2 regions of the Listeria rocourtiae subsp. hofi genome follow, and region 1 is predicted to be linked to the other one. Evidence: riboswitches for the same ligand, from Rfam matches in the RefSeq annotation. Region 1 holds a riboswitch; the other holds the start of a gene.
What was found. Region 1 has a riboswitch for S-adenosylmethionine ahead of R8925_RS01215 (methionine ABC transporter ATP-binding protein). Riboswitches for the same ligand answer to the same signal wherever they lie in the genome.

Region 1 (5,972 bases):
TGAACCGTTACCGTCAAAATCATCAACCAATTTAATAAGTCCAGCCTCTTGTAGCAACAGCAACGCACGACCGTAGTTCGTAATATCGTCAGGAACAGCAATAGTTGCACCGTTTTTAATATCCTTAATGTCTTTTACTTTATTCGAATACACGCCCATTGGAGCAATCACTGTTGAAGCAAGTGGCTCAAGATCTAACTTATTCTCTTTAATAAAAGAGTCAAAATAGGCAATTGTTTGAAATGCATTCGCATCTAAGTCTCCATCGGCAAGCGCGCGGTTTGGCAAGACATAGTCGCTAAACTCTTTCAATTCGATAGTAATACCGTCTTTTGCAGCAATCCGTTTAATTTCAGGCCATGTACGATCCCCAGCGCTGACACCAATCACCAAGTTCTTCTCATCTCCACTAGCCTTCTCATCCCCACCACCACAAGCAGTAGCAACAATAGCCAACAATACCAACGTTAAAACTAAAATTAATTTCTTCATCCAAAAAACTCCCTTATTTTTATTTGTTTTATTTATTATATTCTTTAAAATCGTATTTTCTAGTCTTTTTTGACTAAGCAACCAAACGAGGCGGTGGCGAGAAAGGCTTAGATTCTAGGCAAATCCGAGCAACGAGCGGAATGTACGACCTGTACATGAGCACCGTAGCACAGGCTTTAACGGCGAAGATGAGCCTTTCTCGCCGTCGCCGGCACTAGCGGCGACGAATTTTGCGAGAAATGAAGTTCCCTAAAGACTGAACACTCTGGACAATAACGACCAAAATAATAACTGTAACAAGCATCGTAATGTTATCATAACGCTGATATCCATAGGTAATCGCCAAGTTCCCAATTCCGCCAGCTCCAACAACCCCCGCCATTGCAGTAGCGCCTACAAGTCCAATTGTCGCAGTAGTTAGTGTTAAAACTAGTGAGCTCAGTCCTTCTGGTAGCATAAAGCGCCAGATAATTTGCCAAGCATTTGCGCCCATTGCTTGAGCTGCCTCGATAATTCCCTGATCCACCTCTAAAAGCGAGTTTTCAACAAGTCTTGCAATATAAGGCCCAGCATAGAAAACAAGTGGGACAATCGCTGCTTTGACGCCAATGCTTGAATCAACGATAAAGCGGGTGACAGGAATCAATGCCACTAGTAGAATGATGAACGGGACAGAACGCAAAATATTAATAATCGGATTCAAAATATTAAAGATTAGCGTATTTTGCAAAATATGACCTTTTCGGGTGACAACGAGTAGAACCCCAAGTGGAATACCAATAAGGCAGGCAAACAAGAGCGACCAAGTAACCATATAGAGCGTTTCAATAAATGCTGTGCTTAATTGTTCAGACGTTACTTCCATTTGCTCCAACCTCCTCTAATTTGACATTTTGTGTTGTTGCATAGGCGAATGCTCTCGCTATTTCCTCAGCCTCACCCGTAACTTCTACAATCATATAACCAAAAGCGATTGATTGAATTTCAGAAATATTCCCACTTAAAACGCTGACATTGACGTCGAATTGTTTCGCAATATTAGAGAGTAGTGGATTTCCTGAGGATTCACCCACAAATGTAAATTTCCAAACAGTCGCATTATGGGTCTGAATCAGCTTCCAAGCGCTCGCCGGGATGTCGTCATTGATAACTGTTTTGACAAAGTTTTTTGCAGTTTGAGACTGCGGATTTGAGAAAATATCGAATACTTTGCCTTCTTCAATAACTTGACCACCTTCCATAACCGCTACTCGATTACAAATTTCACGAATCACCGACATTTCATGCGTGATAAGCAGGATTGTAATATTGTATTCTTTATTGATTTTTTGCAGCAGTTCAAGAATCGCGCCTGTTGTTTCCGGATCTAGCGCGCTTGTTGCCTCATCACATAATAATACATCTGGGTTTGTCGCGAGCGCTCGTGCAATTCCAATACGCTGCTTTTGTCCACCTGATAATTGATCGGGATAGTTTTTTGCTTTATCTGCTAAGCCAACAAAATGAAGCAACTCCAGTACCCTTTTTTCTCGTTCTTTTCGATTTGTATGAATCAGTGCTAGTGGTATCGCGATGTTATCGAAAACCGTTTTGGAATTTAATAAATTAAAATGCTGAAAAATCATGCCAATCTTTTTTCGCTCTGCTCGAAGTTCTTTAGGCTTCAATGTCGTTAAATCCGTTCTTGCTACAGTTACAGAGCCTTTTGTGGGGCGTTCAAGCAAATTCACAGTGCGAATCAACGTACTTTTCCCAGCACCACTGAAACCGACAACACCAAATATGTCGCCTTTTTCAATCGTCAAGCTAACACCTTCTAATGCGGTTACTTCTTTGCCTCCACTTTTGAAGGTTTTTGTTACATTTTTGAATTCAATCATCCTATTCACTCCCTTTGTTGCCTTAACACAAAAAAATCTCCCCTTAAGTGAATAAGAGGAGATCCTAGTCCAAACATCTATGTACCGAATAATTATACAGTCATATTAATGCAGTCTTCGTCGTCTCATCTTATCTACCAAGCAAAATGAAATGCTTGTTGGAATTGGCACAGTATCAAAAATGATCTGTTGCCGAGGTTTCGTAGGGCCAAATCCCTCCACCTCTCTGGATAAAATGTGTAAGTCGTTATTTATTTTTTATAACTATATCGTTTATTTCGGATACTGTCAACTACTTTTGGAAAAGTTATTTGTTTTTGTTGCGCAATTGTTCTAATTTCGACGCGATTCGCGCTTTATTTTCAGCGGTTGTTTTTACATCTAGCGTTATTTGCATTCCTTCGATGAGGACGGAACTACCTTCATGAATATTGTTAGGTAACTTCGTTTGCGGGATGGTCCAAATTTGCTGATCCGGCTCAAGAAGAAAAATGGCTTTCCCATCCTCGATACGGTCTAAAATTGCTTTTTTACGCATGGTTCACCTACTTTACGGTTGCTTTGCCTTGTTCTTTAATTTGACGAACAATGCCATCGCCTATTCCGTTTATTTTCTTCAGGTCATCAATTGTTCGGTACGGCCTTTCCGCAATAATCTTATCTGCTAATACAGGCCCAACACTCGGAAGGTATTGTAACTCTTCTGCGTTTGCTGTGTTAATATTAATTGTTTCAGGTACTGGAATTGATGTTCCTGGTTCTTCTGCTGTTTGTTTTCCATTATTGCTCCCTGGTTGTGGCGTGCCTGATTTTTCTGTTGCCACATGAATTTGCTTGCCATCCGTTTCAATTGTTACCGTTCCTTCAACATCAGTTCCATATGTCTTGATATCACGATCTTTAAGCCATTGGATGACTTCGCGATGTGGATGCCCATAGGAATTGCCCTTCTCAGCAGAATAAACCGCGACTTCCGGTTTGACCGCATCTAAAAAATAAGGTTGATTCGATGTAGACGAACCGTGGTGGCCTAAATCAAGAATCTGCGCGTCTAAATCAAGACCGCTATCCACCATTTCCCGCTCACGCGATTTCTCAGCATCACCAGTAAAAATAGCGGCAATATCTTTGTACGTTAAACGAATCGCAATAGAGTCATTGTTTGCGTTATCCGAAAGTTTATCCGGGCTCAAAACTTGAATTCCAAATGGGCCGAATGTGGCTTTTTCACCGCGCCTTGGTTCTTTATACTTAGCATCTGATGCTAGCGCAGCATCGATTACGCGCTCATAAATGGAACTATTAAAAACGAGGCCATCCATCCAAATTTCTTTTGGTTTATATTGTTTGATTACTTTATCCGCATTACCGATATGATCTGAGTGCGGGTGCGTCAATAACAACAAATCAATTTTGGTGATATTCGCCTTTTCAAGATACGTCAAAATACGATTATCGTCATGTCTCCCCGTATCAATCAAAACGGTTGTACCATCGTCCGCTTGAATAAGCGTGCTATCCCCTTGCCCGACATCAAAGAAGGTAAATTTCGCGCCTTCTAGTGTGTTTTCTGTAACGCTCGATGTTTGTGTGCCATTCGAGCATCCAGCAATAAATAGGACTAAAATAATGCTCCATTTTGCTAATTTTTTCAAAATCTCAACTCCCCAATTCACTACACTTTAGCATAGCAGAATCGTCCCTCTGAGTAAATACTTTGTCGAGAAGTTGGGAGATTAGGAAAGATAAAACACGACCCGAAAATGAAAATAAGCAAGAATCTTTATATGCACCATTTTCTTACATGGTTTTATACAAAGACTCTTACTTTATTTTATCTGCTTATTTTTAGTTTCGTCTCACGCATTTAGTTATTTTACTTTCTCAAAGAACTTGAACGATACTTCTTCGCTCTTCGGATTGTAATCAATAATCCAATCATGGTCTTTAAAGTACCAATAGTCATGATCCTCAACATAGAATAAAATATCGCCAATTTGGTGTTGCAATGCCATTTCTGTCGGTTTCTCAGCTACTAACCCGATAGAGAACCCAGGATGTAGGGAACTGTTAGAGCCACCATATTTTGCGAATAGTCTAATTCCATTACCGTCCGTCGTATTAAACTCATTTCTGAACCAATGTTGTGCTTGATCGCTTACTTCGATTTGCATTGTCATCACTCCTCTTCCCTATTTCGATTACTGCAAGAATAGCAGATATCTACTCATTTCGCATGTTTTTTGCTTACAGTTGATAATTGTATGTACCACTTTTTCCGAAAAGTTAAACTTCTTTTTTGAAAAATAAAGAGCCCGCGTTCAGCAGACTCTTTATTTTAAAATCATTATTTTTCCAAAGGGCCTTTTCCTAAGAATGCTTGGAACATCCAAATATGTTTGTCAATCGATGCTTTGAAGCCGATAAGCATGTCTTGTGTTACATCATCGCCTTCTTTTCCTGTTAGTTCAATACCTTGTTGATATTCGTCGCGTAACAATTCTAATGTGCTGACAAGGTCTCCCATGAACTGCTCGATTGTTTTTGGTTTTGTGTATGGTGCTTCTTCGACACTTGCATTTTCTGAGAACTCTTTTAGTGTTGAAAATGGCGCGCCACCAATTGCTAATAAGCGTTCTGCTACTTCATCCATTTGCTCACCAAACTCGCTGTACAAGTCATCCATTTTTTCGTGTAGTGTGAAGAAATTATGTCCACGCATGAACCAGTGGATTTGGTGAATTTTCACCGTAAATACGTTTAGGTTAGCCACCTGATGGTTTAAAAATTCTTTTGTGTCTACTGAATTAATTGTTTTCATTTATTATTCTCCTCCTTATTTATAATAACTATTATATAATAATAATTATAAACTAATTTTTATGATTTGTCCAATCGTGCTTTATCTCACAATCGAACATGCCATAATAACTCCATTTAAACATAGTTGACATCTTCTAACTTTGTAACTAAAATGGTTACAAAGGAGTTGGTTGCGATGAAAATAAGTAGTCGCTTTACAGTTGCTACTCATATTTTATCATTAGTTGCTACACAAGAGCCACCATTAACCTCTGACCGAATTGCAGAAAGTGTGAATACGAACCCTGTGGTCATTCGACGGATTAGTGGACAGTTAAAAAAAGCTGGGCTAATAGCAGTCAAAGCTGGAACTGGCGGAGCCACACTTTTAAAACCGCTTTGGGAGATTACATTATTGGAAGTTTATAAAGCTGTCGATAGTGTCGAGGATGGCGAATTGTTTCAATTTCACGAAAGTCCTAATCCAAATTGTGAAGTAGGTGCTCATATTCAAGGAGCGATGGAACAAACATTACTTGATGCGCAAACAGCTATGGAGCAAGTGTTGGCTGAGAAAACGTTGGCAGATGTTGTTGAGGCGATTAAAGCTGAATTACCGTAGCATAGCACTAGAATCATTTTTGATGTTATGGTGCGTCAAAAATGATTCTTTTTTTTATACTAGGAAGTAAAAAGGGGTGAATCGAATGGCTATTTGGTTGTGTGGGAACAGGCCGGTTGTGGATAGTGAAATGGCGACTTGGGAGAAGGTCCATAATCTATTTTTACCAGCCGCTT
Region 2 (5,972 bases), on a different contig from region 1:
GGTTATGCATGGCTCAATAAAACGAAATCAATTTATAAAGATTAAAAACAGCTCAGGACAAAACGATAAGCAAGATAAAAATCGTCTTACTCATTATTGGAGTAGGACGATTTTTATCTTGCTTTACAGAAATCAAGTAAAAGCGTCTATATCCAAGGAAATTAGTGAAAAGTGTACAGGGTGATTAAAAACGGGAAGGTAACCCTATCTTTGGCTATGATTAGAAGTAAAGCGAAACTTCCCTGTATAGTAGGACTATCCAATCATCACCTACCTTTATTCTAAGTATTTTGAAAGGATACCTCCCCATTATTCTATGGTGCGAGAACGAGTTCCCACTGGATCTCCGTACTAAAATGACCAACAAAAGCTTGTTGGCTTATGATGTTTAATAAGATTCCTTGATTTTGCTCCCACTGAATTTCAGTAGTATTGTTCTTAGAGCTACTTTTATAGACTGGAAGGGATTCATTAGTTAGCGATGTTTTGTTGCCTGTTTCATTAATGTAAACTAAAGCACTGTCAAGCGTTCTTTCTGAATTCAGGTCAGTTAAAGGAGCTTTGATTTTCGCATGAACTTCCCAATTGCTTTTATTAAAACGCTCGTCTCGTATGAAAATACCTGTAGAAGAGTTTTTTCGCTTCACCAAAGTATCACGATCGGAAATTGCAAAGTCTTCAAATGAAAAGAAGGGATTCACTACCTCAAAGCCAATCGTGCCAGCGCTTAGGATGTTGACGATATGCTCTTCAGAACTGGGCCAATTAGCTGGTGTAGGTTGATTATTGATAAAGAAGCGAGATGTGATTGTTCCAGAATGTGTCGATAGTGCCTCTGAGGTCACTAATAATGATGGTGTTGTTGCAAGCAATAGGTTATTTTTAAACCACTGGAATGTGACATTTGTTGTTGGTGCTGTTTTAAAAGCGAAGGCAGAGATGGTTAACGGTTCCCCTTCGTTTACGGATTGTTCAGTGGAGGCTTTTGGAAAGGCAACAACAGTATTAGCATGTAAGCTTGTTTCATCAATACTGTCAAAGTTTATTTTATCAGAAATATGAATCAAAAGGTTGGAGATATTAGTGTTCCCAGTAGCAAATACATCCGGTTGCTCAATATTGGTTACATTTTTAATTGCTACATATTCTAACCGCTCAGAACCAATTGCACTCAGAAAATTTCTAGGAGCTATTGAAATGCTGTTTAAGTTTAGCACACGTAAGTTTTTAAGGTCTTTTATTGGGGTCCAAGGCGAAACAGCTGTTATGTTGGGCAAATCAAGTGTATCAATATTTGTGTTTTCCAATGAAGAACTTACCAATTGTCCAGACAAATTTGCTGCTTCAAAGATAGTCAATAATGCACAACCGGAAAATACCCAATTACTCATGTTCTGAAGGGTAGAACTTTTGAATGAGATGAGTGATTGGCATTCTCTAAAAGCACCTGTATTCAATGTCGTGACACTATTAAGTTCGACTTCTTCAAGGCCACTATAGGCAAAAGAATACATACCGATTGATCTGATTGTATTGTTCGTGTCAGTCAATTTTTTTAAATTAGAAGCATGATAAGCTAAGAAGGCAGGGACATCAGTTGTTCCATCTAATTCGAGTTCTTCAAGATCAGATAGGGTAAACACACCTTGATTACCATCTGTTGTCATATTGCCAATTATTTTCAGCCGTTTTATTTTATTCCCTTGCAAATCCATATTTTTCAAGTGATTTAACACTTGGTCTCCAGTTGCGGCGGATCCTGTAATTTCCAATACAATGTAATCAGTACTCGGAATGCTTGACGTGAAATTTGGCGTTGATGCTTCCGCGTTGCTTGGCGTGCTTAGTATAGGCAACACCATGAAAAGGAATAGTGCAATAAAGAGAAGCCTGTACTTTTTCATAATAATAGAAAGTCCTCCTTGTATTTTGGTATATTTTAATGATAGCTTTAGTGAGGAACAAAGTCTCTCACTTCTTTTTCTATTTTTGTGCATTTTTTGTGGTACAAGTATTGGAAAGAATTTTTGTTTGAAAAAAGGGTATATTTGAGGTACGTAAATAGAAGTCAAATTTTGAAAAGGGATGGAGATATGGATTATAAAATTGTTAAGCGCGAAGAGTTTCAGGTTGTTGGTATCAAAAAAGTCTTTTCATTTAAAGAAGGACAAAACTTAATTGATATACCTAAATTTTGGGAAGAATCTTGGTCGGAGGGGATAATGGGACGATTGAAGGAGCTTGGAAATGGAGAGATTACGAAATATATGGGGATTTGTAGCATATCTGAGGAGCAAGCGCTAAAACAGGAAATGGATTATTGGATTGCAGTGGAGAGCACCGAAGAATTACCTAGTAGTATAGGGAAATTGGAAGTTCCAGGGCTACAGTGGGCTGTGTTTCAATCGATAGGTTCATTACCAGATGCAATTCAGCAAACATGGCAAAAAATCTATACGGAGTGGTTGCCAAATAGTAAATACGAACAAGGACCAGGACCTCAGATGGAAGTTTACGGGTTCGGAGATAATAGAGCAGATGACTATGAATGTGAGATTTGGATATCGGTTATACGAAAATAAATTTGGTATAAAAGAGTCTGGAAAAGAGCTCGCATTGTTGTGGCTGTTCGAATAAGTGATACGCTACAGCCACAATATGCCTATTTGCATCGCGAGTAGGCATTCTTTCAGGATGCTTAGATAGACAGGAATGGAGAACGATCTAGTGGCTCTGTTGCGAGCGTTTTCAGTCATCATGTATAGTCCTAATCTAAGCGTGAATTAAGAGAACGGTTAGCTCTTTAGGAAATCCCCTGAATATAAACGCTTTCGCTCGATTTTTTGTCAAGCAAGATTCACATCCTACTCGAAAAAAGATTGATGATATCTCGCTTATTTTATATGATAATGAGTTTTATCCCAGTTTTATTTTTTCAATTCTATCATCGAATGTTGCGTCAAAAAAGTACTAATTAGCGGGTGAAATTTCTCTACTTCGACCAAAAAAGCATCATGTCCATAATCTGAATCCACTTCATAATACGTCACTGGTACATCCCATTCCTTCATCAGTTCATAATCTCGGCGCAAATCATGAATTCGAAACAACTGATCGCTCGTCACACCTACTAGCAAATACGGAATCTGAATACCTGCAAACAGTGGTTTTTCATCCACGCCGTTCACCGTCACATCAAACAAATCAATCGCTTTTGTCAAATACAAATAACTATTCGCATCGAAACGCTCTACAAAAGAATCCCCTTGATATTGCAAATAAGACTCCACTTGGAAATGCTCTTTCGAAAAAGCGCCAGGGGAAGAATCAGCTACTGTAAATCGCTCAAATCGTTTCGAAAACAATTCACTTGTGCGATACGTCATCATTCCGACCATCCGTGCCGTTGCTAGCCCCCCCTCAGGTTGCCCAACATAATCCCCACCATTAAAATCAGGGTCATTCAAAATCGCCATCCGCATAATCAAGTTATATCCAATCGCCTCTGGACTTGCTGCCAAGGGAGAGGCTAAATTTATCACACTGCCCGTTATTGTTGGATAATCAATCGCCCATTGCGTTGCCTGCATCCCACCCATCGAGCCACCGATTACCGAAACGACATGCACAACTCCGAGCGCATCCAATAATTCCTTTTGCACCTTAATAATATCCTTAATCGTAAAACCTGGAAAATGCAATCGATATTCCGCGCCAGTTTTCGGATTTACAGAAGATGGCCCTGTTGTTCCACTACAGCCCCCAAACACATTCGTACAAACAATAAAATAGTCAACCGGATCAATCGTTTTTCCAGCACCAATAAAATCATCCCACCAACCGGCAACATCATCGCCAAAATGTTTTGCCGCGTGAGCCGTCCCAGTCAAAGCATGCTCTAGCAAAATGCAATTATCCTTCGCTAAAGAAAGTTCTCCATATGTCTCAAAGCCAACCACAATTGGTCCAATCGTCTCCCCATTTTCAAGCGTCAACGGTATTTCCTTAAAAAGCTCCATTTGTCTAAGCGTTCCCATGCAATCACCTGTTCTCTCTTTAAAATAGTCCAAACAAAAACCTCTCTATCAAGAGCTAAGTAAGCGTCAAGATGGAGAGGTTGAATAAACAACGATTCTACAATCAACAGCTTATCTTCGCAAAAATTGCTGGAATTAGCACCGTGATCAAACGTCCGGTTGCTAAGGTTTCACAGGGCCAGTCCCTCCACCTTTCTTGATAAGAAGCGTATTAAATTGGTTCTATCATACACTGATTTGGGCCCTGTTGTCAAGATAATAGACAGATTTTTCTAACATAAGAGAGCTTCAATCAAATTATGAATTTTTTAAGCGCCATCTTCCTAAGTAACGCTCCAAAAGTTACTAAAAAATATCAAAATTACGCTTGCATTTTAATTTTATCATCCAAATGTGACTAAAAACATAATTCATAAAATATTATTCAATACAATTAGTGTTTTAATCAATAGAAGTAGGGTAATATAAGCAACAGAGCCTAAAAGTTCTAATCATAAAAAAGGAAGTGTTACATATCATGAAAACATTTACACGTATACTGGTATTGCTTGCTGGTATCGCAATGATTTGTTTAGGAATCTGGTTTGTTGCTCACCCAGGAATTTCTCTACTATCATTCACATTATTTATCGGAATATTGATGTTAATTCTTGGAATGTTCCAAATTATCCAATATTTCTCTAACCGTAGCGGACAAAAAGTATCAGGCTGGATATTAGCAGAAGGCATTTTATCCGTATTACTAGGAATCCTGCTATTAGCCGACCAGTTAGAAGGAACGGTCACACTCGTTCTCGTTTTCGGTATGTGGGTTCTATTCGCCGGAATTATGCGTACAATCGGAGCATTTGCTGCTAAAAATGAAGGCGCACAAGGGTGGGGCTGGTTGTTAACACTAGGTATTTTAGGAATTATTCTAGGATTCATCTCCCTATTCAATCCAATCGTTGGAGCAATCGGTATTGTTATTCTTGTTGGAACATTTTTTATCGTCCAAGGAATCAACTGCATTGCAACATTCTTCTTCGTTGGTAAACTGAAATAAGATAGATGTAACTATTAAAAGGCAAAAAAATCCCAATGACTGGATTTTTTGCCTTCTTTATTTGGACTAAGGTTATCAGAAAGATGAAACTTTGAAACAATAAGTGAAGAGTTGGATAAAAAGAAAAGGCAGGGAAGTAAATTCCCCACCAATTTTTATTCAATTATCCACGTTTTCTAAGAAGTGCTACAGCTAGCCCAGAAACTAGGAAACCTGCAAATACCAAACCAGTAGAACTATTGTCTCCTGTTTTCGGTAGTTCTTTTAATGTTGTTGCTTTCACTGGTGCAGGTGCTGCAATAGGTTTAACTGGGGCTTTTTTGACAGTTTGAACAATTGCTGGCTTTTCAGCGTTATCGACTGGATTAACTTTGAGTGAATCGCCTTGGAATGTAAATTCAGAAACGTCACTGAACTCACCAGTATCCATATCCATACTAATTAGGAAAACAGTTTGTCCTTTAACAAGAGCCGCATCTAATTTAGCATGGAAATTGCCATTCTCATCAGCGTCAGCCATACCGAGAAGTTCTTCGCCATTTTCAGAAATAATAAATACAGTTGTAAGCGGTTCTGCAGTTCCGTAAATGTCAGTTGATGTTGTTTTTGTTTTATTAACTACTGGTGCGTCAAAGAAGTAGAAATCTTCTCCCATAACAGTATAAGTCAGCGTCACGCTAGAAGTATTACCACTAGCGTCTTCTGCGATAACCTCCACTGTGAATGTACCTTCTTTAGATGTATCCAATGTTTCTCTACCGTTAGCAAAATAGGTTTTCACGAAGCCAGAGTTATCGGTTGCATCAACTAGTTCTTCAACATACCAATCTTCGTCAAGGCCTACGTAAAAATCATCTTCATAAACTTCAATTTCAGGTTTTGTTGTGTCA

Region 2: another riboswitch for S-adenosylmethionine. It lies ahead of metX (homoserine O-acetyltransferase MetX); the one in region 1 lies ahead of R8925_RS01215 (methionine ABC transporter ATP-binding protein).

The regions. Positions count from the first base shown of each region.
Region 1 is NZ_CAUYTL010000001.1:235,247-241,218, forward strand. It holds gene R8925_RS01205 (MetQ/NlpA family ABC transporter substrate-binding protein) at 1-492, opposite strand, end outside; gene R8925_RS01210 (methionine ABC transporter permease) at 707-1,357, opposite strand; gene R8925_RS01215 (methionine ABC transporter ATP-binding protein) at 1,341-2,372, opposite strand; SAM riboswitch class I at 2,500-2,609, opposite strand; gene R8925_RS01220 (DUF3006 domain-containing protein) at 2,680-2,910, opposite strand; gene R8925_RS01225 (MBL fold metallo-hydrolase) at 2,918-4,030, opposite strand; gene R8925_RS01230 (HesB/YadR/YfhF family protein) at 4,244-4,546, opposite strand; gene R8925_RS01235 (Dps family protein) at 4,720-5,193, opposite strand; gene R8925_RS01240 (Rrf2 family transcriptional regulator) at 5,371-5,796, shown strand; gene R8925_RS01245 (SMI1/KNR4 family protein) at 5,882-5,972, shown strand, end outside.
Region 2 is NZ_CAUYTL010000040.1:895-6,866, reverse strand. It holds gene R8925_RS13820 (formate/nitrite transporter family protein) at 1-45, shown strand, start outside; gene R8925_RS13815 (leucine-rich repeat protein) at 315-1,904, opposite strand; gene R8925_RS13810 (GyrI-like domain-containing protein) at 2,094-2,582, shown strand; gene metX (homoserine O-acetyltransferase MetX) at 2,928-4,037, opposite strand; SAM riboswitch class I at 4,146-4,243, opposite strand; gene R8925_RS13800 (HdeD family acid-resistance protein) at 4,555-5,082, shown strand; gene R8925_RS13795 (LPXTG cell wall anchor domain-containing protein) at 5,246-5,972, opposite strand, start outside.